One region of the Diaphorobacter sp. C33 genome, then DNA from elsewhere that is predicted to be linked to it. Evidence: predicted binding sites of a transcription regulator. Region 1 holds the regulator's gene; each other region holds the start of a gene.
What was found. Region 1 encodes LexA, which represses DNA repair genes until DNA is damaged. Its sites were predicted from a motif close to ACTGTATNNNNATACAGT; they were not measured.
Positions count from the first base shown of each region.

Region 2: a site for LexA is predicted at 4,161-4,178, ahead of recA (recombinase RecA). Genes of this name have one in related genera too.
Region 3: a site for LexA is predicted at 4,042-4,059, ahead of QY917_RS03465 (VRR-NUC domain-containing protein). Genes of this name have one in related genera too.
Region 4: a site for LexA is predicted at 2,214-2,231, ahead of imuA (translesion DNA synthesis-associated protein ImuA). Genes of this name have one in related genera too.

Region 1 is NZ_CP129980.1:855,439-860,956, forward strand. It holds gene hrpA (ATP-dependent RNA helicase HrpA) at 1-731, shown strand, start outside; gene QY917_RS04065 (pyridoxamine 5'-phosphate oxidase family protein) at 964-1,464, opposite strand; gene QY917_RS04070 (hypothetical protein) at 1,586-1,987, opposite strand; gene lexA (transcriptional repressor LexA) at 2,149-2,823, opposite strand; gene QY917_RS04080 (asparaginase) at 2,906-3,877, shown strand; gene adk (adenylate kinase) at 3,965-4,621, opposite strand; gene kdsB (3-deoxy-manno-octulosonate cytidylyltransferase) at 4,743-5,518, opposite strand, start outside.
Region 2 is NZ_CP129980.1:2,773,502-2,779,019, forward strand. It holds gene QY917_RS13085 (tripartite tricarboxylate transporter substrate binding protein) at 1-236, opposite strand, end outside; gene QY917_RS13090 (LysR substrate-binding domain-containing protein) at 347-1,273, shown strand; gene QY917_RS13095 (sensor histidine kinase) at 1,354-2,799, opposite strand; gene QY917_RS13100 (response regulator transcription factor) at 2,879-3,553, opposite strand; gene QY917_RS13105 (MarR family winged helix-turn-helix transcriptional regulator) at 3,603-4,097, opposite strand; gene recA (recombinase RecA) at 4,247-5,368, shown strand; gene recX (recombination regulator RecX) at 5,450-5,518, shown strand, end outside.
Region 3 is NZ_CP129980.1:716,763-722,280, forward strand. It holds gene QY917_RS03445 (MBL fold metallo-hydrolase) at 41-943, shown strand; gene QY917_RS03450 (TlpA disulfide reductase family protein) at 982-1,815, opposite strand; gene QY917_RS03455 (ATP-binding protein) at 1,823-3,283, opposite strand; gene QY917_RS03460 (response regulator) at 3,280-3,957, opposite strand; gene QY917_RS03465 (VRR-NUC domain-containing protein) at 4,067-5,518, shown strand, end outside.
Region 4 is NZ_CP129980.1:1,225,538-1,231,055, reverse strand. It holds gene QY917_RS05885 (CoA transferase subunit A) at 1-25, shown strand, start outside; gene QY917_RS05880 (3-oxoacid CoA-transferase subunit B) at 29-667, shown strand; gene QY917_RS05875 (HD-GYP domain-containing protein) at 820-2,133, shown strand; gene imuA (translesion DNA synthesis-associated protein ImuA) at 2,249-3,016, shown strand; gene QY917_RS05865 (DNA polymerase Y family protein) at 2,982-4,391, shown strand; gene QY917_RS05860 (error-prone DNA polymerase) at 4,388-5,518, shown strand, end outside.

The DNA.
Region 1 (5,518 bases):
TCGAGGTGTTCGACGAACCCGAAGTCGCCGCCGCGCGCCACCGCGTGGGCCTGCGACGGCTGTTTGCGCTGCAGATCAAGGACGCGCTCAAGTACCTGGAAAAGAACATCCCCGATCTGCAGAAAATGGCCGTGGCCTTCATGCCGCTGGGCACGCAGGAGGAGCTGCGCGCGCAGATCATCGACGTGGCCATCGACCGCGCCTTCCTGCAAGAGCCGCTGCCCAGCAACGAGGCTCAGTTCAAGCAGCGCGTGCAGGATGGGCGCGGGCGCCTCACGCTGATCGCCAACGAGGTGGCGCGCATGGCGGCGGCCATCCTCATCGAATACGCCGCCACGCAGCGCAAGATCAAAGACACCAAGAATGCTCCCGAGGCCACGGCCGACGCGTCACAGCAGCTGCAGCGCCTGATGCCCAAGCAGTTCATCGCCGCCGCGCCCTGGGCGCAGCTGCAGCACTACGCGCGCTACCTCAAGGCCATCGCCACGCGCCTGGACAAGTACCGCGCCGACCCGGCACGCGATGCCGCCAAGCTCAAGGAACTGCAGCCGCTGGAGCAGCGCTATTGGCGCCTGGTGGCCGAGCGCAAGGGCCAGGTGGATGCCCGTATGCAGGAGTACCGCTGGATGCTGGAGGAACTGCGCGTGAGCTTCTTCGCGCAGGAGTTGCGCACGCCGTATCCGGTCAGCGGCAAGCGGCTGGACAAGGTCTGGTCGCAACTGGTGTCTTGAGAGCGGCTCTCGCGCGGGGCAAGCCTGCAGGACAGGTGTGCCGCCACCGGCTGCCGTGGGCGGGGCCGTTCATGCTTTGGCGCGCACGGCGAGCGTCCGCCAACCCGTCACCCAGCCGGCCCTGGCCGCGACCGGTGTGGCCTTCCCGGGCACCGGGCTAGCGGCCGCCAGCGCTCGTCCGGGCGGAACGGCCCTTGCCATCCAACTGCTGGCGGCGCCGATCGCCCCAGCGTCAAGACGTGAGCAGCGCCTTCAGCTCCTCGGCAGATAAATCCCGCGCCGCGCCAAACCCTGCCACGTGGCGGCCCACCGAAGGGATGATCTGCACGAACTGGAAGTCGCCCAGCGCCGTCATGGGCGCTGCCTCAGGGAAGCGCCGCAGGTAGGCGGCGCGCGCGCTGGCGGCTGCCTCGGGCGCAAGCAGTACGGCTTGTCCTTGGATGGCAACGCGCTCCAGCGCATGCACGGGCTGGGCCGCGTCCTCGGGCGCCGTGATCAGGAGAGAAACCGCGGGCGATTGCCGCAGGTTGCGAGTATGGGCGGCGAGGGCGCTGACATGCAATACCAGCACCTGGGCCGTAGAGTCGATGGCATACGGAACGAACGACACCGCCGGCGTTGTGAATGGCACCGATTCCGCGCCGGGCAGGGTTTGCAGCGTTGCCAGCGCGGCCGTGCGCCGGCCCCACAGCAGTTGCTGCAGCAAGCGGCCCAGGCGGGACTCGTGGGTCATGGCGTGCTTGGGGGCGGGAAGTTGCAAGTGCCGTGCATTGTAGAAACGGGCCTGCGATGAACGCGCTGTGGCCGCGACGCCTTCGAAAAGTGTCAGAAGCGGTCGCGGCAGTGCCCCGCGGTCAGCGCAGGGCCAGGCGCTCCAGTTCCGCGCACACATCGGCCATGCGGCCGGAAATCACGAGCTTGCAGGCGTCGTCGGTGTCATGGCGCAGGATCACGCGCAGGGGGAGCGAACGGGTGGAGATCGCAGGCCGCAGACCTGTGTGCTGCGTGGCCGCATCCGCGGCAGGCATGGCAAAGGCGCGGTGGCGGGCCGGAATTTCTTGCGCCATGCCTGCCACGGCGGGGCTATCGGGAGGGCCGGCGTTGGGCGTCGCTCCCTGGAGTGCATCGGTGCGTCCGTGCGTGGTGCAGGCAGAGGGTGCCGCGCCGCGCGACATATGGCGTGCGGCCAGTCCCCATCGGCGCAGGCGGCGCAAGGGGCGGGAAAGGGTGGCAAAGGCAAAGAGGGCAAATCCCATGTGAAGACTCCGGCATGCCAGGGCATGAAGGTGGAACACAGGCAGGATTGCCAAGGACGTCAAGCGCGCATCCGCAGGGTTGGCATGCCGCAGCTACGGGGCATGCCCGGGCTACCGCCTGCCAGACGCCCGCCACCTGCGGTGGCGCTGCATTCAACGGACTACATGAGCATGGTGTTGCGTATCAGGCCCACGGCCAGCCCTTCGATCTCGAAAGGTTCGCCCGGCTCGACGCGGATCACCGGGTAGTCGGGGTTCTCGGGCAGCAGTTCGATGGCGCTGCCTGTGCGGCGCAGGCGCTTGACTGTGACGTCATCGCCCAGGCGCGCCACGATGATTTGCCCGTTGCGTGCCTCGCGCGTTGCCTGTACGGCGAGCAGGTCGCCGTCCATGATGCCCGCGTCGCGCATGGACATGCCGCGCACCTTGAGCAGGTAGTCGGGCTTGTGCGCAAACAGGCTGCCTTCCACCGTATAGGTCTGGTCCACATGCTCCTGGGCGAGAATGGGCGAGCCGGCCGCCACGCGGCCCACCAGCGGCAGCGTGAGCTGCGACAGGCCGGGTATCGGCAGGTTGAACTGGGCGCCGCGCGCCGCATTGATGTTGCGCACGGTTTCGCCGCGCAGGCGGATGCCGCGCGAGGTGCCGCTGACCAGTTCGATCACGCCCTTGCGGGCCAGCGCCTGCAGGTGCTCCTCGGCCGCGTTGGCGGACTTGAAACCCAGCTCTGCCGCGATCTCGGCGCGGGTGGGCGGGGCGCCGGTGCGCGCGATGGCGGTCTGGATCAGGTCCAGGATCTGCTGCTGGCGGGCGGTGAGCTTGGGACTGTCGAGCATGGTGCGATCCAATGCGGTCGGTGGTTGAGTGGGTTACTGTTTTTTAATCCAGTATCTGTATTTTTGAACAGTTTTTGGAGGGATGCAAGTGGCAGCTGCAAGAAAAATCGTCGTTATGGGCACCGGCGGCACGATTGCGGGCTCTTCCGCGGTGCAAGGTGCGAACGTGGGCTACACGGCCGGGCAGATCGGCGTGGAGCAATTGCTGGCCGCGGTGCCCGGGCTGGTGCAGGCCGCGGGCGGCGCGCTGGTGGCTGAACAGGTGGTGCAACTGGACAGCAAGGACATGGGCTTTGACGTGTGGGCGCGCCTGGCCGGTCGTTGCGCCGCACACCTGGCCGACCCGGCCGTGGCCGGCGTCGTCATCACCCACGGCACGGATACGCTGGAGGAAACCGCCTGGCTGCTGCACAACCTGCTCGATACCACCGCCAAGCCGGTGGTACTGACCTGTGCCATGCGTCCGGCCACGGCGCTCGCGCCGGACGGGCCGCAGAACCTGCTGGATGCCGTCACGCTGGCGGCCGATCCCTCAGCGCGGGGGGTTCTGATGGCGGCCGCTGGCGTGGTGCACGGGGCACGCGAGGTGAGCAAGGTGCACCCGCTGCGGCTGGACGCGTTCGACTCCGGCGATGCTGGGCCTCTGGGATGGATGGAAGCGGGGCGCGTGCGCTGGGCCCGCGGCCTTGCGCCGCAGGTGGAACAGCCCGCGCATGGCGCGCTGGTGCCGATCCTGCCAGATGCAGCCTGGCCACGCGTGGAAATCGTCCTCAGCCACGCCAGCGCGGATGGCGCGTTGGTGGACTGGCTGGTGGAGAAGGGCGTGCGCGGCATCGTGGTGGCCGCCACCGGCAATGGCACGCTGCACCATGCGCTGGAGGCCGCGCTCGCGCGTGCCGTGGCGGCCGGGGTGCAGGTGCGCGTGGCTTCGCGCTGCCCGCAGGGGCGGATGATGGACCTGACGGGTACGCCCTGGCGCGATGCGGATGGGCTGAGCCCTGTGAAGGCACGGGTCAGCCTGCTGCTGGAGTTGATGCAGTCCGCTAATTCATAAGCACCGTCATGGGCCGAGGCGCTTGCCTGGGCACACAGCACAACGCCCCGCGTTGCGGGGCGTTGGCGGGCGCCGGCGGCGGGTTCGTCAGCTTGACAGTGCCGTCAGGGCGCGCTGGGTGATTTCCTCCACGCTGCCGGTGCCTTGAATGGCACGATACTTGGGCGCGTTGGCGGGATCGGTCTTGGCCCAGCTGGAGTAATAGTCCACCAGCGGACGGGTCTGGTCGCTGTAGACCTGCAGGCGCTTCTTGACGGTTTCTTCCTTGTCGTCCTCGCGCTGCACCAGGGGCTCGCCCGTCACGTCGTCCTTGCCTTCGACCTTGGGCGGGTTGAACTTCACGTGGTAGGTGCGGCCCGAAGCCGGGTGGGAGCGGCGGCCGCTCATGCGCTCGATGATGGCGTCGAACGGCACGTCGATCTCCAGCACATAGTCGAGCTTCACGCCCGCGGCTTTCATGGCGTCTGCCTGGGGGATGGTGCGTGGGAAGCCGTCGAACAGGAAACCCTGGGCACAGTCGGGCTCGGCGATACGCTCCTTCACCAGGTTGATGATCAGGTCGTCGCTGACGAGCTGGCCCGCATCCATGACGGCCTTGGCTTGCAGGCCCAGGGGCGTGCCGGCCTTGACGGCGGCGCGCAGCATGTCGCCGGTGGAGATCTGGGGGATGCCGAATTTCTGGCAGATGAACGCGGCCTGCGTACCCTTTCCGGCGCCGGGAGCGCCGAGCAGAATCAGTCTCATGGATGTCCTCTAGTGTTTTGAAATCAGCGGGCACGCTTGCCGTCGGCGCGCCAGCGCGGGACAGGTGCTCTTGTTGCGAACAAGGATAGCACGCGGGCCATGCGCCAAGCTGACGGCCGCGCTAGCCGCCCAGGAGGGTGCGCACGCGCTCCAGGTCGGCTGGCGTGTCCACGCCCGCACCGGGTGCGCTGCCGGTCACGTGCACGGCGATGCGGTGGCCGTGCCAGAGGGCGCGCAGCTGCTCCAGCGCTTCCAGTTGCTCGGTCGGCGCCGCTGGCAGCTGTGGAAACCGGCGCAGAAAGCCTGCCCGGTAGCTGTAGATGCCGATGTGCCGTAGCGGTGCGAAACCCACGGGCACCCCCGTCTGGCCCGGCTGCCACCAGAGGCTGCCCGGCGCGTGGTCGCGTGCGTGGGGGATGGGGGCGCGGCTGAAGTAGTGCGCGAGGCCCTGCGCGTCCAGCACCACCTTCACCACGTTGGGGTTCGCAAAGTCCTCCGCGCTGTCGATGGCGTGCGCGGCGGTGCCCATGCTGGCATCGCCGCGTGCATGCAGCAGTGCGGCCACGGCGTCGATCAGCCGTGGGTCGATGAGGGGCTCGTCACCCTGTACGTTCACCACAATGTCTTCGCCCGCCAGGCCCAGCAGCTCGCAGGCCTCGGCCAGGCGATCGCTGCCGCTGGCGTGGTCGGCGCGCGTCAGCAGAGCCTGCACACCATGCGCCTGGCAGGCCTGGACGATGCGCGCGTCGTCCGCCGCGACCACGCAGCGCTGGGCGCCGCTCTGGCTGGCGCGGCGGGCCACATGCACCACCATGGGCAGCCCGGCGATATCGGCCAGGGGCTTGTTGGGCAGGCGGGTGGAGGCCAGGCGCGCCGGTATCAGCACCGTGAACGGTG
Region 2 (5,518 bases), 1.8 Mb from region 1:
CGCGCCACCTCGGCCATGCCGATGGAGCCGCCCGCACCGGCCTTGTTCTCGATCACCACCGGCTGGCCCAGCAGGCGCTGCAGGGGTTCCTGCAGCGAGCGGCCGGCAATGTCGGTGGCGCCGCCCGGCGGGAAGGGCACGACGATGCGCAGGGGACGGCTGTTGTCCTGGGCGAAGGTCATTCCAGAAACTACAGAGGTAACCGCCAGCGCGGCAATCAGTTTGCGACGTTGCATGGACTCACTCCTTTGATGGTGCACGAAAGATAAACGAAGGGGTGTGGACGGAAAAGCAATAGCTGTGCCTGTTATCATTCCATTGTGGAATGTTTTGATCGGCAAACCCCATGATCCTGCGCCGCCTTCACCCGCCGCTGCACCTGCTGCGGGCGTTCTGTACCGTGGCCCGCTTCGGGGGCATCTCGCGCGCGGCCGAGGCACTGCACCTCACCCAGAGCGCGGTGAGCAAGCAGGTGCAGGAGCTGGAGCGTTGGGTGGGCGTTCCGCTGTTCGAGCGCAGCCGCAAGCGCCTGTCGCTCACACCCGCCGGTGAGCGCTACGAAAAGGCCGTGAGCGCCCTGCTAGCCCGCTTGGAGGCGGCCACGCTGGAGCTGATCACCAGCGGCGACGAGGGCGGCGCGCTGCACCTGTCGGTGCTGCCCACGCTGGCCGCCAAGTGGCTGATTCCGCGCCTGCCGCAGCTGCGTGCGCAGCACCCGCAGATCACGCTGCACTTCGTGCCCTACGTGCACGGCTACGACTTTGCCGACCCCGAGCTGGACTGCTCCATCCTGTTCGGCGACGGGCACTGGCCGGGCGCACGCGCGCACTACCTGACGGGCAACGACGTGGCCCTGATCGGCCCGCGCGCCGGGCTGGCCGGCGCGCCGCCCCTGCACAGCCCGCAGGACGTGGCACGCCACACGCTGCTGCGCCACGTGAGCGTGCCCGGTGCCTGGCAGCACTGGGCCGAGGCGCACGGCGTGAACGGCCTGGACCCGCTGGCCGGCCCACAGTTCGACCAGTTCCAGACCATCATCCGTGCGGTGTCGGTAGGCATGGGCCTGGCCCTGGTGCCGCGCTGCCTGGTGCAGGACGAGATTGCCGCCGGCACCGTCACCGAGCCGCTGCCCGGCGGCGGCTACACGAGCGACCTGGGCTACTGGCTGTGCTACCCCGAGTCGCGTGCGCAGCTGGCCACGCTGGTGCGCTTTCGCGACTGGCTGCTGGCGCTGGCGGACCCCGCAGCGGGCACTGCCGCACCGGCTGCTTGAATCCACCTCAAAATGCCCTCCAGCGCTTGCCCATCAAGCGCGAGCAGCTATTTGATCGATAGCATCGGACAGCGGCAGCGCTATGGCCCCGATTCGCGTGCCGCGAACCGCACGCTGAAGCGCGCGCCGGGCATGGCCGCGCCGGGGCGCACGTCTTCCAGTTCCACCTCGGCGCCGTGCTGGCGCGCGATCTCGCGCACGATGGGCAGGCCCAGGCCGGAGCCGTCGGCGTCCGTCCCCAGCGCGCGGTAGAAGGGCTGGAAGACCAGTTCGCGCTCAGCCTCGGGCACGCCGGGGCCCGAGTCCTCCACCTGCAGCAGCAGCACATGGCTGAACGGGTCGGGCAGCACGCGCGCGGTGATCACGCCGGGCTGCTGCGCGCTGGACGGGGTGTAGTTGATGGCGTTGTCCACCAGGTTGCGCACCAGTTCCTTCAGCAGCGTGGGGTTGCCGTCCATCCACACGCCATTGGTGCCGGGCTCGACGCCGTCGTAGCCCAGGTCGATGTGCTTGTCCATGGCGCGCGGCACGCTGTCGCGCACCACCTCGATCACCAGCCGCGCCAGGTCCAGCGGCTGGCGCTGCACCACGGCGCTGCCGCCCTCGGCCCGCGCCAGCGCCAGCAGCTGGTTGACGGTGTGCGTGGCGCGGATGGACGAACGCCCGATCTGCTTGAGCGACTGCTTGAGCTCCTCGGTGCTGGTGCCCTCGCGCTGCGCCAGGTCGGCCTGCATGCGCAGCCCGGCCAGGGGGGTCTTCAGCTGGTGCGCGGCGTCGGCCAGGAAGCGCTTTTGCGTGGCCATGGATTCCGACAGGCGCCGCAGCAGGTCGTTCACCGAATCCACCAGCGGCGCCACTTCCATCGGCACGGCCTTGTGGTCCAGCGGCGAGAGGTCGTCGGGCTTGCGCGCTCGGATGCGCTCCTCCAGCTGGTGCAGCGGCTTGATGCCGCGCGCCAGCGCCAGCCAGACCAGCAGCACCGCCAGCGGCAGGATGACGAACTGCGGCAGCATCACGCCCTTGATGATCTCGGTGGCCAGCACGCTGCGCTTGGCGCGTGTCTCGGCCACCTGCACCAGCGCGGCGGGCGCATCGGGCAGCGGCACGCGCACCCAGATGTAGGCCACGCGGATGTCGATGCCGCGCAGCTCGGCGTCGCGCAGCCGCACCTCACCGGAGAACGCCTGCTCCTCGGGCGGCGGGCGCGGCAGGTCGCGTTCGCCCGACAGGTAGTCGCCCGTGGGCGAGAGCACCTGGTAATAGACGATGTCGGACTCGTCGGCACGCAGGATCTCGCTGGCGGGCTGGGGCAGGTTGAACAGCACCTTGCCGTCGTGCACCGTGACGAGCTGCGCCAACGCATGGGCGTTGTACTCCAGCGCGCGGTCGAAGGGCTTGTTGGCCAGGCCCTGGGCCACCAGCCAGGTCAGCGCCAGGCTCACCGGCCACAGCAGCAGCAGCGGCGTGAGCATCCAGTCCAGGATTTCGCCGAAGAGGGAGCGCTGCTCGCGCTGGAAGATTTTCAAGGTGGTGGGCTTTTTTGGCCGCTAGCGCTTATGCATCAAGCGCAAGCAGCTATCAATAACAGAGCATCCACGGGTGCTGTCAGCCGGGGATCTTTTCCAGGCAGTAGCCCAGGCCGCGCACGGTGGCGATGCGGATCGGCCCGCGCTCGATCTTCTTGCGCAGGCGGTGGATGTAGACCTCGATGGCGTTGTTGCTCACCTCCTCGCCCCACTCGCACAGGCGCTCCACCAGCTGCTCCTTGCTCACCAGGCGGCCGGCGCGCTGCAGCAGCACCTCCAGCAGGCCCAGCTCGCGCGCGGACAGCTCCACCATCTTGCCGTCGATGGTGGCCACGCGGCCCGCTTGGTCGTACACCAGGGGCCCGTGGCGGATGGCGCTGCTGGTGCCGCCCATGCCGCGGCGCGTGAGTGCGCGCACGCGCGCCTCCAGCTCCGACAGCGCGAACGGTTTGGCCATGTAGTCGTCGGCGCCCAGGTCCAGGCCCTTCACGCGCTCGTCCACGCTGTCGGCCGCCGTGAGGATCAGCACCGGCAGCGCCGAGCCGCGCCCGCGCAGGCGCTTGAGCACCTCCAGGCCGTGCATCTTGGGCAGACCCAGGTCGAGGATCAGCAGGTCGAACTCGTTGTTGGTCAGGAGCGCGGTATCGACCTCGGTGCCGCTGGCCACATGGTCCACCACGGCGCCCGAGCCGCGCAGCGTGCGCAGCAGCCCGTCGGCAAGCACCTGGTCGTCTTCGGCGATGAGGATGCGCATGGGGTGTCTCTCCTGGTTGTCGTGCGCCGGCCTGCGCTCTATCTGAATTCTAGGCCGCCGTGCCCTCGCCGCCGGCATAGGCCTCCAGACCCAGCGCAACCACCGTGGCCACGTCCTGCCCCACCTCGGCGCGGAACTCGCCCTCGGCCTGCGCCACCGCCGCGCGAAACGCCTGCAGCCACGCCAGTCCCGTGGGCGTGAAGCGCACCAGGCGCGCACGCGCATCGCGCGGATCGGGCTCGCGCGTGACCAGACCCCAGGCCGCGCACTGCTCCACCAGCGCGGCCATGGACTGCTTGGCCATGCCCGCGCGCTCGGCCAGGTCGGTGAGGCGGTCCCCCTGCAGCGACAGATGCCGCGTGATGTGGATGTGCGCGGCGCTCACCTGGTCGCGCGCCGCGAGGTTGGACAGCGCCAGCGGCACCTGCACGTCGCGCGCCATGAGCTGCAGCACGCGCGCATCGAAGCGCCGCATGGCATGGCCCAGCAGGCGGCCCAGGTGGGTCTGGCGCCAGCGGTCGTCGAGGCTGGGGGGAGCGGTCATCCGCACATTGTCAGCCAAACTGACCAAAAATTGATTGGATAACGCATCAACCGCCCATAAACTACTGTTCAAGCATCCAGCCTGTCATTGGAAACAGTTTCCAGGCAGGCACACGATTTCACCGTGACCCCGACCCGAAGGAGCATTCCATGGACGCCACCGTCAAAGGCAACGCAACCGCCGTCAACAGCGAAAAGGCCAAGGCCCTGCAAGCCGCCCTCGCGCAGATCGAAAAGCAGTTCGGCAAGGGCACCATCATGCGCCTGGGCGAGGGCGAGGCCATTGAGGACATCCAGGTGGTCTCCACCGGCTCGCTGGGCCTGGACATCGCCCTGGGCGTGGGCGGCCTGCCGCGCGGCCGCGTGATCGAGATCTACGGACCGGAAAGCTCGGGCAAGACCACGCTCACGCTTCAGGTCATCGCCGAGATGCAGAAGCAAGGCGGCCAGTGCGCTTTCGTGGATGCCGAGCATGCGCTGGATGTGCAGTACGCCAGCAAGCTCGGCGTTCAGCTCACCGACCTGCTCATCAGCCAGCCGGACACGGGCGAGCAGGCGCTGGAGATCGTGGACAGCCTGGTGCGCTCGGGCGCCGTGGACCTGATCGTGGTGGACTCGGTCGCCGCGCTCACGCCCAAGGCCGAAATCGAGGGCGAGATGGGCGACGCCCTGCCCGGCCTGCAGGCACGCCTGATGAGCCAGGCACTGCGCAAGCTCACCGCCACCATCAAGAAGACCAACTGCATGGTCATCTTCATCAACCAGATCCGCATGAAGATCGGCGTGATGTTCGGCAGCCCCGAGACCACCACCGGCGGCAACGCGCTGAAGTTCTACGCCTCGGTACGCCTGGACATCCGCCGCACCGGCACCATCAAGAAGGGCGACGAGGCCATTGGTAACGAGACCAAGGTGAAGGTGGTGAAGAACAAGGTCTCGCCCCCGTTCAAGACGGCCGAGTTCGACATCCTGTTCGGCGAGGGCATCTCGCGCGAGGGCGAGATCATCGACATGGGCGTGAACGCGCGCATCCTGGAAAAGAGTGGCGCCTGGTATGCCTACAACGGCGAGAAAATCGGCCAGGGCCGCGACAACGCCCGCGAGTTCCTGCGCGAGAACCCCGGCCTGGCCGTGGAGATCGAGAACAAGGTGCGCGAAAGTCTGGGCATCGCGCTGCTGCCCACGGGCCACGCCAGCCCGGCGGCCGATCTGCCCGAAGACAAGCCTGCGCGCGGCAAGAAGGCCGACAAGACGGGCGAGATCGAAGCGTAACCACGCACCGGAGTTCTTGAACGAAATCTGCCTCCAGCGCTTGACCATCAAGCGCTGGAAGCTCTTTTTTCAATAGCATTCATGGGATTCACCGCCCTCTCCCTCAAGGGCCGTGCGCTGCGCCTGCTTGCCCAGCGCGAGCATTCGCGC
Region 3 (5,518 bases), 140 kb from region 1:
GCTACTTCGGCACTTCCGTCTTCATTGCGAAAGGACCTTCATGCCCCACGCCTCCATGCATATCGAGCCCTTCTTCGACCCCGTGACGGGCACCGTGAGCTATGTGCTCGCAGACACCGACGCCGGCCAAGCGGCAGTGATCGACCCCGTGCTGGATTTCGAGCCGAAGTCCGGCACGCTGATCAGCGCCTCATCGGATCGCATCATTGAATACGTGCGCCGCCAGGGCTGGCAGGTGCAGTGGATTCTGGAAACCCACGCACACGCCGACCATCTCTCGGGTGCGCAGCACATACGCCACCACCTCGGCGGCAAGGTCGCAATCGGCGCGCACATCCGCGCGGTGCAGCAGCTCTTTCGCAGCGTGTTCCATTTCGAGCGCAGCTTCCTGCCCGACGGCAGCCAGTTCGACCACCTGTTCGAGGACGGCGAGACCTTCCATGTCGGCGGGCTTGCGCTGACGGCGCTGCATGTGCCCGGCCACACGCCTGCCGACATGGCCTACCGCGTGGGCGACGACGTGTTCGTTGGCGACACGCTGTTCATGCCCGACGTGGGTACGGCCCGCGCGGACTTTCCGGGCGGTGACGCCGCCACGCTGTACCGCTCCATCCAGCGCCTGCTGGCGCTGCCCGCACACACCCGACTGCACATGTGCCACGACTATCCGCCCGAGAACCGCGCACCTGCCTGGGTCAGCACCGTGGCAGAGCAACGCAGCGGCAATATCCATGTGCACGAGGGCGTGACCGAGGCCGCGTTCGTGCAGATGCGCACCGCGCGGGACGCCACACTGGCCATGCCCACGCTCATCCTGCCTTCGGTGCAGGTCAATGTGCGCGCCGGCAAGCTGCCGCCCGCGCAGGACGACGGGCGTACCTATATCCAGCTGCCCATCAATGCGTTCCTGAAAGGGGCTGGCGCGCCGCAGGGCATGTCGTGATGCCGGCGGCGCACCTCTTTGCGCCAGCGGCCGCGTTGCTAAGGGGCGGAGTGGCCGCTGATGAGCGCGATGTGTTGGGCCAGCGTGGCAGCCGACAGCTCGCCCACGCGCACCGCGGCCAGACGGCCCTGGCGGTCATAGAACAGGGTGGTGGGCAGGGCTTTGTGACCCAGCGCGCTACCCAGCTGGCCCGCTGAGTCCAGCAGCACATCGGCGGCCGGCAGGCGCTGCTGCGCCGCAAACCGGGCGACTGTCTCGGGCGGCTCCCCCTGGTTCACCCACAGAAAACGCACCTGTGACTGGGGCGACTGCGCCTCGCGCGCCTGCAGCATGACGGGCATCTCGCGCCGGCAGGGCGGGCACCAACTGGCCCACAGGTTCACCACCACGGGCTGCCCCTTCAGTTCTGGCAGGGCGACCGTGCGCGCATCCAGCGCCACGCCTTGCCATGAGGGCAGGGCGGCCTGCTCGCGCGGTGCCGTAGCCTGCAGCACGCCCCAACCCAGCAGCCATACGCCGGCGAATGTGGCCAGCCCGGCCGTGGCGCTCTGCCGCCATGGGCTGCGGCGCAGCCACAGCAGCGCGACATAGAGCAGCGCGGCGCCCAGGCCCGCCCAGGGCGACCACCCGCCGTCGCGGATGTCGAGCACAGCCACCGACGCGCTGGCATACAGATCCGCATAGCGCAGCACGAAGCCCAGCCGCGCCGCGATCAGTGCGACCAGGGGCAGCCGCCAGCCATGCGGGCCGCCCGTCAGGCCACGCCGTGCGGCCAGTCGCTCATGCACCATCGTGCCCAACTGCCAGGCGCCCAGGAGCACCAGCAACATCCACGGCAGGACCAGTGGGCCCAGGTGCAGCACGCGGTCCACGGCGGCGTCAGTCCTTTGCCGCCGAAGAGGTCACCGCCAGCGCCGGAAGGCACAGCCGCGCCCGCAGGCCGGGCTGGGCCGGCTCCAGCGTCAGCGTGCCATGGGCGCTTTCGGCGATGCGGCGCACGATCGTCAGGCCCAGACCGCTGCCGGGCGAGGAGCTGGACTTGCGCCAGAAACGCCGCAGCGCTTGCTCGCACTCCGCAGGGGTCAGGCCGGGGCCTTCGTCGCGCACACAGACTTCCACCGTGCCCGGGCCGGCAGCATCGGCTTGCCAGCGCAGCGTGGCACTCACAGGGGCGGGGCCCTGGTGATGGCGCAGCGCGTTGTCGATCAGGTTGGTGATGGCGCAGGCCAGCAGCGCGGGGGGCAGCGGTAGCTGTATTGCCTGCCAGGCTGCCGGGTCGGCGGGTATTTCTGTCGCGTCCAGCGGTGGGGAGGGCAACTGAATGCCCTCGTTCTCGGCACGCTGCAGGGACTGGCTGCAGGCCAGGCGGAAGGCCTGCGCGATGCCGGTGCCCACGGTGGCGCGCGCCTCTCCCGCGCTGGCGCTTTCCACGCGTGCAAGCTGCAGCAGTTGCTCCAGCGTGGCGTGCATGTGGTCGATGCCTTCGCCCGCTTGGCGCAGTGCGTTGGCGGCCTTGTCGGGGCTGGCGTTGTTGTTGCCCGCGGCAAGTGTCAGCTGCGCCACCTGCACATGGGTCTTGATGGCGGTGAGCGGCGTGCGCAGCTCATGCGCCGCGTCGGCGGTCCAGCGGCGCTCGTGTTCCATGCTGGCGTCCATGCGCGCCAGCAACTGGTTCAGGCTGTCCACCAGCGGGGCCAGTTCCTTGACGTCGCGGCCCGACTGCACGGGCGTGGGGTCGTGGGGTGGGCGCTGCACCAGCTCCTCGCGCAGGCGCTGCAGCGGGCGCAGGCTGCGCGTGCCCATCCACCAGGTCAGCAGCAGGATGACGGCAAGCGCCAGCACGAAGGGCAGCACCAGCGTGCGCACGAAGGTCTGCACCAATTGGTCGCGCACATCCAGCCGGTCGGCGGTGGCCACGCGCACGCCCTTGTCCTCCAGCACATAGGTGCGCCACTGCTTGCCGCCCTTGGTGATCTGGCCAAAGCCCGCGCTGCCGGCAGAGGCCATGTCCGGGATGTTGTTGGTGCGCGCGATGGGCAGGATGTCCACTTCGCTGCGCACCAGGCTCACCTCGCAGGCCACGCCATCGCGGCCAATGACCGACAGCAGCGCATCGTTGCTGGCGCGCGGCGCTGCCGCCAGCTCGGCCTGCTGGAACTGCTGCACGATGCCCACCACCATCCGGGCCGATGCGATGAGGCGGTCGTCCAGCAGCGTGCGCAGCTCGCGCTGCATGTTGATGAACTGCCAGATCGCCACGCCGCTCCAGACCAGGCAAATGGTCAGGCTCAGGCCCAGCACCAGCCGAACCCGCAGGCTTTGCATAGGACGTGGCGTCATGCCGCACCGCCGCAGTACCGCGTGCCCAGCCGAAAGCCCAGGCCGCGCACGGTGTCGATCACATCGGCGCCCAGCTTCTTGCGCAGATGGTGCACGTGCACGTTCACGGTGTTGCTGCCCACGTCCTGGTCCAGGCCGTACAGGCTGTCATGTAGCTGCGCCGCGCTCAGCACGCGCCCGTGCGCCTGCAGCAGGGCCTGCAGCAGCGCCCATTCGCGGCGCGAGATGTCTATCGCCACGCCGTTGCGCGTGACTTCGCCGGTGGCCATGTTGACCTGGCAGTCGCCCAGCGCCAGCAGGTCGCTGGTGCGCCCGCCCGCGCGGCGCAGCAGGGCGCGCAGGCGCAGCACCAGCTCCTGCAGGTCGAAGGGTTTGGTCAGGTAGTCGTCGGTGCCGGTCTGAAAGCCGGCCACCTTGTCCTCGATGGTGCTGCGCGCGGTAAGGATCAGCACCGGCAGCGCCAACCCCTTGGCGCGCCACTGGCGCAGCAGGCTGATGCCGTCGCCATCGGGCAGGCCTAAGTCCAGCACGCAGGCATCGAACTGGCGGCTGGTCATGTGGGCCTGCGCCTGCGCCACGCTGCCCGCGGTGTCGCTGGTGAAGCCGTGCAGCTCCAGCCCGGCCTGGATGCCGCTGGCCACCAGCGCGTTGTCTTCGACGATCAGGATGTGCATGCGGCCCGCTTGGCAAAAGCCCGCATTCTAGGAACGGCGCGTTATCCCCACATTAACGGCGCACCCGCTGCGCCGGTATCATTGACTGTATAAACGCACAGTCTTTTGTATGCCGCAGCCCGGCCTTGCGCCCGCACCGCACCGCTTTTACTACCTGCACAACTTCCAGCGTGCGCTGGACTGGCTGCACACGCGCTATGGCGACCTGCTCGGTGTGGACGACCTGCAGTTCCTCACCGACTTTCGGCAACTGCCCCAGGCCGCACAGGCCCTGCTGGTGCGCATGGTGATGCGGCGCGGGCCGTGGTTTCGCGCGAGCAAGCTGGCCTATGACGAGATTCCCGACACGCGCGACGCCGCCGCGCCGCTGCTGTCGCGGGGCTGGCTGTGCGCCGATGCGCCCCTGGGTCTTTTGGAGCTGTTCGCCTTGCACACCAAGCGCGAGCTGCTACAGATTTTGCAGGGCACTGCGCTGCACCCCACCATGCGCAAGGCCGAAATGCTGCAGGCCCTGGCCGACCGCGCTGACCTGCGGCAGCCCTACGCCGCCTGGCACCCGCACGCCGACGAGCCCGTTTGGCACGTGACGGTGGGCGCGCGCTGCGAGCGCCTGCGGCTCATGTTCTTCGGCAACCTGCACCAGAGCTGGGCGGAGTTCGTGCTGGCCGACCTGGGCGTGTTCCGCTACGAGGCCGTGCCGCTGGACGCCGCCTCGCGCCCGTTCCAGAGCCCAGCCGATGTGGACACCTACCTTGCCCTCAGCGCCTGCCGCCAGGCGCTGGACGCGGAGGGCGCCGATGCCGCTGCGCTGCTGCAGGCCCTGGCCGCCGCGCACAGCGCCACGCCATGGCTGGAGCAGCGCCGCGCGCGGGTCCTGCTGCGCGTGGGCCAGGCCTGCGAGCGCGCGCACGACTGGCCGCTGGCCGTGCAGGCCTACGCCGCCAGCCGCGCCCCCGGTGCGCGCCACCGCCAGATCCGCGTGCTGGAGCGCATGCAATGCTCCGATCAGGCCCTAGCCCTTGCTCATCAAGCGCTGGATGCTCCTGAAAGTGAAGAAGAACACCAGCGCGTGGCGCGCATGCTGCCGCGTCTGCGCCGCAGCCTGGGGCAGGGCGGCGGGCCGCGCCGGCCGGCACTGGCCCCGGCCGTGGCCGCGCTGCGCATGGACGTGGAACTGCCCGCGCCCACGCCGCCCCAGTCGGTGGAGCACGCGCTGCGCGCGCACTGGCACTGCGCGGAGGCGCCGGTGTTTTATGTGGAGAACACGCTCGTCAACGCGCTGTTCGGCCTGCTGTGCTGGCCGGCCATCTTTGCGCCGCTGCCCGGCGCGTTCTTCCACCCCTTCCAGAGCGGGCCGGCCGACCTGGCCGCGCCCGACTTCGTGGCGCGCCGCCAGGCCCTGTTCAACGCCTGCCTGGCCGAACTGCACGACGGCCGCTACCGCGCCACCATCGTGCAGCGCTTTGAAGAGAAGCACGGCACCCAGTCGCCCTTCGTGGCCTGGGGCGCGTTGAGCGCCGAGCTGCTGGCGCTGGCGCTGGACTGCATTCCGCCCGCGCAC
Region 4 (5,518 bases), 370 kb from region 1:
CATCACCGAGAAAGCAGGAGCCTGAACCATGCCGTGGACCCAAGACCAGATGGCGGCCCGCGCCGCGCAAGAACTCGAAGACGGCTTTTACGTCAACTTAGGGATAGGCATTCCCACGCTGGTGGCCAACTTCACCGGCGACAAAGAGGTGTGGCTGCAGTCGGAGAACGGCATGCTGGGCATCGGTGCCTTTCCCACCGAGGACAAGGTGGATGCCGACCTCATCAACGCCGGCAAGCAGACCGTCACCACCATCCCCGGTTCGTCCATCTTCAGTTCGGACCAGTCGTTCGCGATGATCCGCGGCGGCAAGATCAACCTGTCCATCCTGGGCGCCATGCAGGTCAGCGAGAAGGGCGACCTGGCCAACTGGATGATCCCCGGCAAGATGGTCAAGGGCATGGGCGGCGCCATGGACCTGGTGGCCGGTGTCAAGCGCGTGATCGTGCTCATGGAGCATGTGGCGCGCAAGAAGGACGGCACCACCGACCTGAAGATCCTGCCGGCCTGCACGCTGCCGCTGACGGGCGTGGGCGTGGTGGACCGCATCATCACCGACCTGGGCGTGATGGACGTCACCCCCGAAGGCCTGAAACTGGTGGAGTTGGCGCCGGGTGTGAGCTTCGAGGACATCCAGTCCAAGACCGGCGTGCCGCTGCTGCGCTGAGGACAGGCATCCGCCAGGCCGCCATGCGCATGCACGGCGGGGGCGCGGGGCCAAAACTACGGGCCGGGTGGGATCACCCGGCTTTTTTGTCTTTTTGCGCAAGGCAAAGCGCCGTATAGTGCGCGTGACATTTTTTAACATTTCGTCTGCGCATGAACGCACCCGACCTCAGCCCGGCGGCTTTTGCCGACGGAGACAGCCATTACCTGCGTGCCATCACCGACATGGCCGATCGCCGCACCGTGGTCACGCAGGAAGCGCTTTACACCGACCGGGGCATCAAGCTGGTAGACAAGGGCGCGCGCGTGGACAGCCGGCTCTACGACCGCTTGGTCAAGCACAAGCTGCGCGGCAGCATCGACGAGCATCTGGCCATGGACGACATGGTCAGCGTGCAGTCCATCGTGCAACTGGCCGCGTCGCAGTGCGAGCACGACACGCTGGCCTATCTGCTGGTGCACACGCTGGAGGGCATGACCGCCGAGAAGCTGCTCGCGCCCGTGCGCGCCTTGCTGCTGCCGCCGTCCCTGGCCTTCAAGCTCACCGTCATGCGCGAGCAGCATCCGGTGCTGTTCGAGCACAGCGTGCGCATGATGCTGGCGGCCGTGTACCTGGGCATCAAGAGCGGCTGGAGCGACCGCGAATGCGTGCCTCTGGCGACGGCGGCGCTGCTGCACGACATCGGCGTGCTGCACATGGACCCCGTCTGGCACGACCCGGCCAACAAGATGACGGCCGTCGGGCGCCAGCAGCTCATGGCGCACCCCATCACGGCCATGTTGATCATCCGGGGGCAGAACATGTTCCCGCGCGTGGTGGAGCAGGCCGTGCTGGAACACCATGAATGCATGGATGGCAGCGGTTATCCGCGCGGCCTGCAGGGAGACCAGATCTCGCTCATGGGGCAGATCCTGATGGTGGCCGAGGTGGTGGCCGCCTTCTTCGAGAAATACGCCAACGAGGCCGCGGCCCAGCGCCTGTCGCTCACGCTGCGCCTGAACCACCGCAAGTTCCCCGCAGCGCTCATCGCCTGTCTGCTGCCCGTGCTGCAGATACGCGCCGTGCAGACCGATGTACAGGTCACGCCGGCAGATGTGGAGCGGCTCATTGAACAGCTGTCCACGGCCTTCGGCGACTGGGACACCCGCCGCGCCGGGCTGCCGCCAGAGGCGGCGGAATCCGAGGCCTGCGCCTTCGTGGAGCAGCGGCTTTCCGCGCTGCAAAAAACCCTGTTCGAGGCCGGCTCCCATCCCCAGCAGCAGGCAGAGGCCCTGCAATACCTGCAGGGCGATGAACAAGGCTTGGCCGAACTGGCTCTGTTGGGGCGGGAAGCCCTGTGGCAGCTGCAGGGCATCGTGGACGCCACCCACAGCCGCTGGCTCACGCTGGAGCACAGCCCGCAGGCGGGCGACCGTGCGGTCGTGCAGTGGCGCGATGCCTGTGCAGTGCGCTTGGCGCAGCGCTGAAATTCGCTCCCTGACGCACCGCCGGATCAGACGCTAGGCCCTGACGCCGGCCGGGTTGGAGCCACCAACCGCCGATGATTACTGTATATTTGAACAGTATTCATCGGCGGTTCGCATGGCGGCTTTTCTTTCCTCTTCCCTGAACGCGCTGCCCGGCGTCTGGCAGGGCGATGCCTGGGCGCACGCGCCGCAGCCGGCGCTGGCCACGGGCCATGCGCCGCTGGATGCGCAACTGCCCGGTGGGGGGTGGCCGTTGGGGTGCATGAGCGAGTTGCTGCTGCCTCCCCAGGCCCATCCCGAGTGGACCCTGGTGATGCCGGCCCTGGCCGCGCACCTGGCGCAAGGCCCGGGACGCGCGGTACTGGTCACGCCGCCGCTGGAGCCCTTCCTGCCGGCGCTGCAACCCCTGGGGGTTGCCGCCGACCGGCTGTGCTGCATTCACCCGCCCAGCCCGCGTGCGGACATGGCCGCGGCATGGGCTTGCGAGCAGGCGCTGCGTTGCCGCGACGTGCGCGCCGTGCTGGCCTGGCTGCCACAGGTGCCTGCCGCCGTGCTGCGGCGGCTGCAGCTGGCGGCCGCGCAGCACCGCCAGCTGCTGTGGGTGATGCGTCCCGAGCGCTCGCGCGCGCAGGCATCGCCCGCGCCGCTGCGCCTGTGGCTGCAACCGCAGGGCGAGGAGCTGCACGTCCATGTCGTCAAGCGGCGCGGCCCGCCGCTGGCGCAGCCCGTGGCACTGCCCGCACGCACGCCGGTACTGGCCGCGGCGCTGCAGGCACAGGCCCAATGGCGCCGCCAGGTGCAGGCGGCCGCCTGGGGCATGGGGGGCCACACACCGCAGGAGGTGGAGGATGCATTGGCTTGCCTGGCACTTGCCACCCATTGAGGCCACGACCGGGCCCGCCACCGGGTCCGTGATCGGTCTGCCGCCTGCCGCGCAGGGCTGGTGGGCGCTGCGCTTCACGCCGCGCGTGGCCCTTGTGGACGAAGCGCTGCTGCTGGAGGTGAGCGGTACCGAACGCCTGTGGGGCGGGCGCGCCGCTCTGCAAAGCCTGCTGCGTGACCACGCGCCCCCCGGGCCCGAAACCCTGGAGGGCGGGTCTCTCTGGGCCAGTGCGCCCACGGCGCTGCAAGCCCTGGCCCTGCTGCGCCTGCAGCGCCAGGGCCGGCCCGTGCCGCGGCGGCTGCCGCACGATCTGCCGGTTGCCACCCTCTCGGCGCTGCGCCCGCATGCCCAGGCGCTGCAGCAGCTGGGCTGCCGCACCTGGGGCGCCGTGCGTGCGCTGCCGCGCGCCGGGGTGGCGCGGCGCTTCGGCGCCGAACCCCTGGCGGCGCTGGACCGCGCATGGGGCGACGCACCGCATGGCCTGGACTGGATCACGCTGCCCGAGCAGTTCGCGCTGGAGCTCGAACTGCCCGCGCTGGCCGAATCGGCCCCCGCGCTGCTGTGGGCCGGCCAGCGCCTGCTGGATGCACTGCAGGGCTGGCTGCGCGCGCGCCACCAGGGCGTGCAGGCGCTGGAGCTGGCCTGGCGCCATGACCTGCGCCGCATCGACGGCGTGGACCTGCCCCCCTGGCAGAGCCTCACGCTGCGCACGGCCGAGCCGCTGCAGGGCATGGCACACCTGCGCCGCCTGCTGGCCGAGCGCCTGGCGCACCAGCGCCTGGCCGCGCCCGTGAGCCGGCTGGCGCTGCGCAGCCTGCAAACCGCGCCCATGCCACAGGCCAGCGCGGACCTGCTGCCGCCCCAGCCAGGCGACGCGGAGGCGGGGCAGGGCGAGCCCTGGCACCAGTTCGTCGAGCGCCTCTCGGCCCGCCTGGGCGCGGACAGTCTGCGGGTGCCGCGGTCCCAGGCAGACCACCGTCCCGAATGCATGCAACAGTGGCACCCGGCCCTGGCGGCCCGCGCCGCGCCGCCGGCGCCCGCACAGGACTGCACCCTCGCGCCCTTGCTTCCGCCCTGGCTCGTGCGGCCTGCGCGGCCGCTGGCCCTGCGCGGCAGCCGGCCTTGCCTGCACGGCCAGCCGCTGCGCTTGCTGGACGGGCCGCAGCGCGTGGAAACCGGCTGGTGGGAGGCCGCAGCGGATCTGAACGACGACGAGAGCGATGTGCAGGTCAGTGCACACAATGGCGCGCAGGATGGTGGCTCGGCCCTGGTGCGGCGCGACTATTTCATCGCCCACAACGTGGTGGCGGGCACCGTCTGGATCTTCCGCGACCGGGCGACGGGCGGCTGGTTCTTGCAGGGGGTGTACGGATGACGCTGCCCGCCTACGCAGAGCTGCACGCGTTGAGCAACTTCAGCTTTCAGCGCGGCGCCTCGCACCCGCAGGAACTGGTGCAGCGCGCGCACAAACTGGGCTACAGCGCCCTGGCGCTGACCGACGAATGCTCCGTCGCCGGCGTGGTGCGCGCCCATGGCGCGGCGCAGGCGCTGGGCCTGCCGCTCATCGTGGGCAGCGAGTTCTGCTGGGGCGACGTGCGCATCGTGGCACTGGCGCGCGACGTGCAGGGCTGGGGCGACCTGTGCGAATTCATCACCGCCGCGCGCCAGCGTGCCGGCAAGGGCGGCTACCGCGTGGATGCCCAGTCGCCCTGGGCGCTGCTGCAGGGCTGCGAGGTGCTGCTGGCGCCGCGGCGCGAGGCGTTTGTCGATGCTTCTGATTTAATAGCTGTCAGCGCTTGTCTAGAAAGCGTTAGAGGCCTATTTGGCTCTAACTGCTGGCTGGCGGTAGAGCTGCACACCGCACCGGACGACGGCCTGTGGCTGCGCACGCTCACGCAGGCCGGCGCGCAGTTGGGCCTGCCGTTGGTGGCCGCGGGTGACGTGCACATGCACTCGCGCGCGGCCAAGCCGCTGCAGGACGTACTGACCGCCGTGCGCCTGGGCCGCAGCGTGGCCGCGTGCGGCTTCGCTCTGCAGCCGCATGCCGAGAAGCGCCTGCGCCCGCGCAGCCGGCTGGCGGGCCTGTACCCGCCCGCGCTGCTGGCGGCCACGCTGCAGGTGGCGGCGCGCTGCACCTTCAGCCTGAACGAGATCAAGTACCGCTACCCGCTGGAGACCGTGCAGCCCGGCATGACGGCAAGCCAGACGCTGGCCTGCCTCACCTGGGAGGGCGCGCGTGTCCGTTACCCCGATGGCGTGCCAGAAGCGGTGGTGACGCAGGTCGAGAAGGAGCTGGCGCTGATCGCCGAGTGCGGGTACGAGATGTACTTCCTCACGGTGCACGACATCGTGCGCTATGCGCGCAGCCAGGGCATTCTGTGCCAGGGGCGGGGCTCGGCGGCCAACTCGGCGGTGTGTTATTGCCTGGGCATCACGGCGGTGGACCCGCAGAAGACGCGCCTGCTGTTCGAGCGTTTCATCAGCCGCGAACGCAGCGAGCCG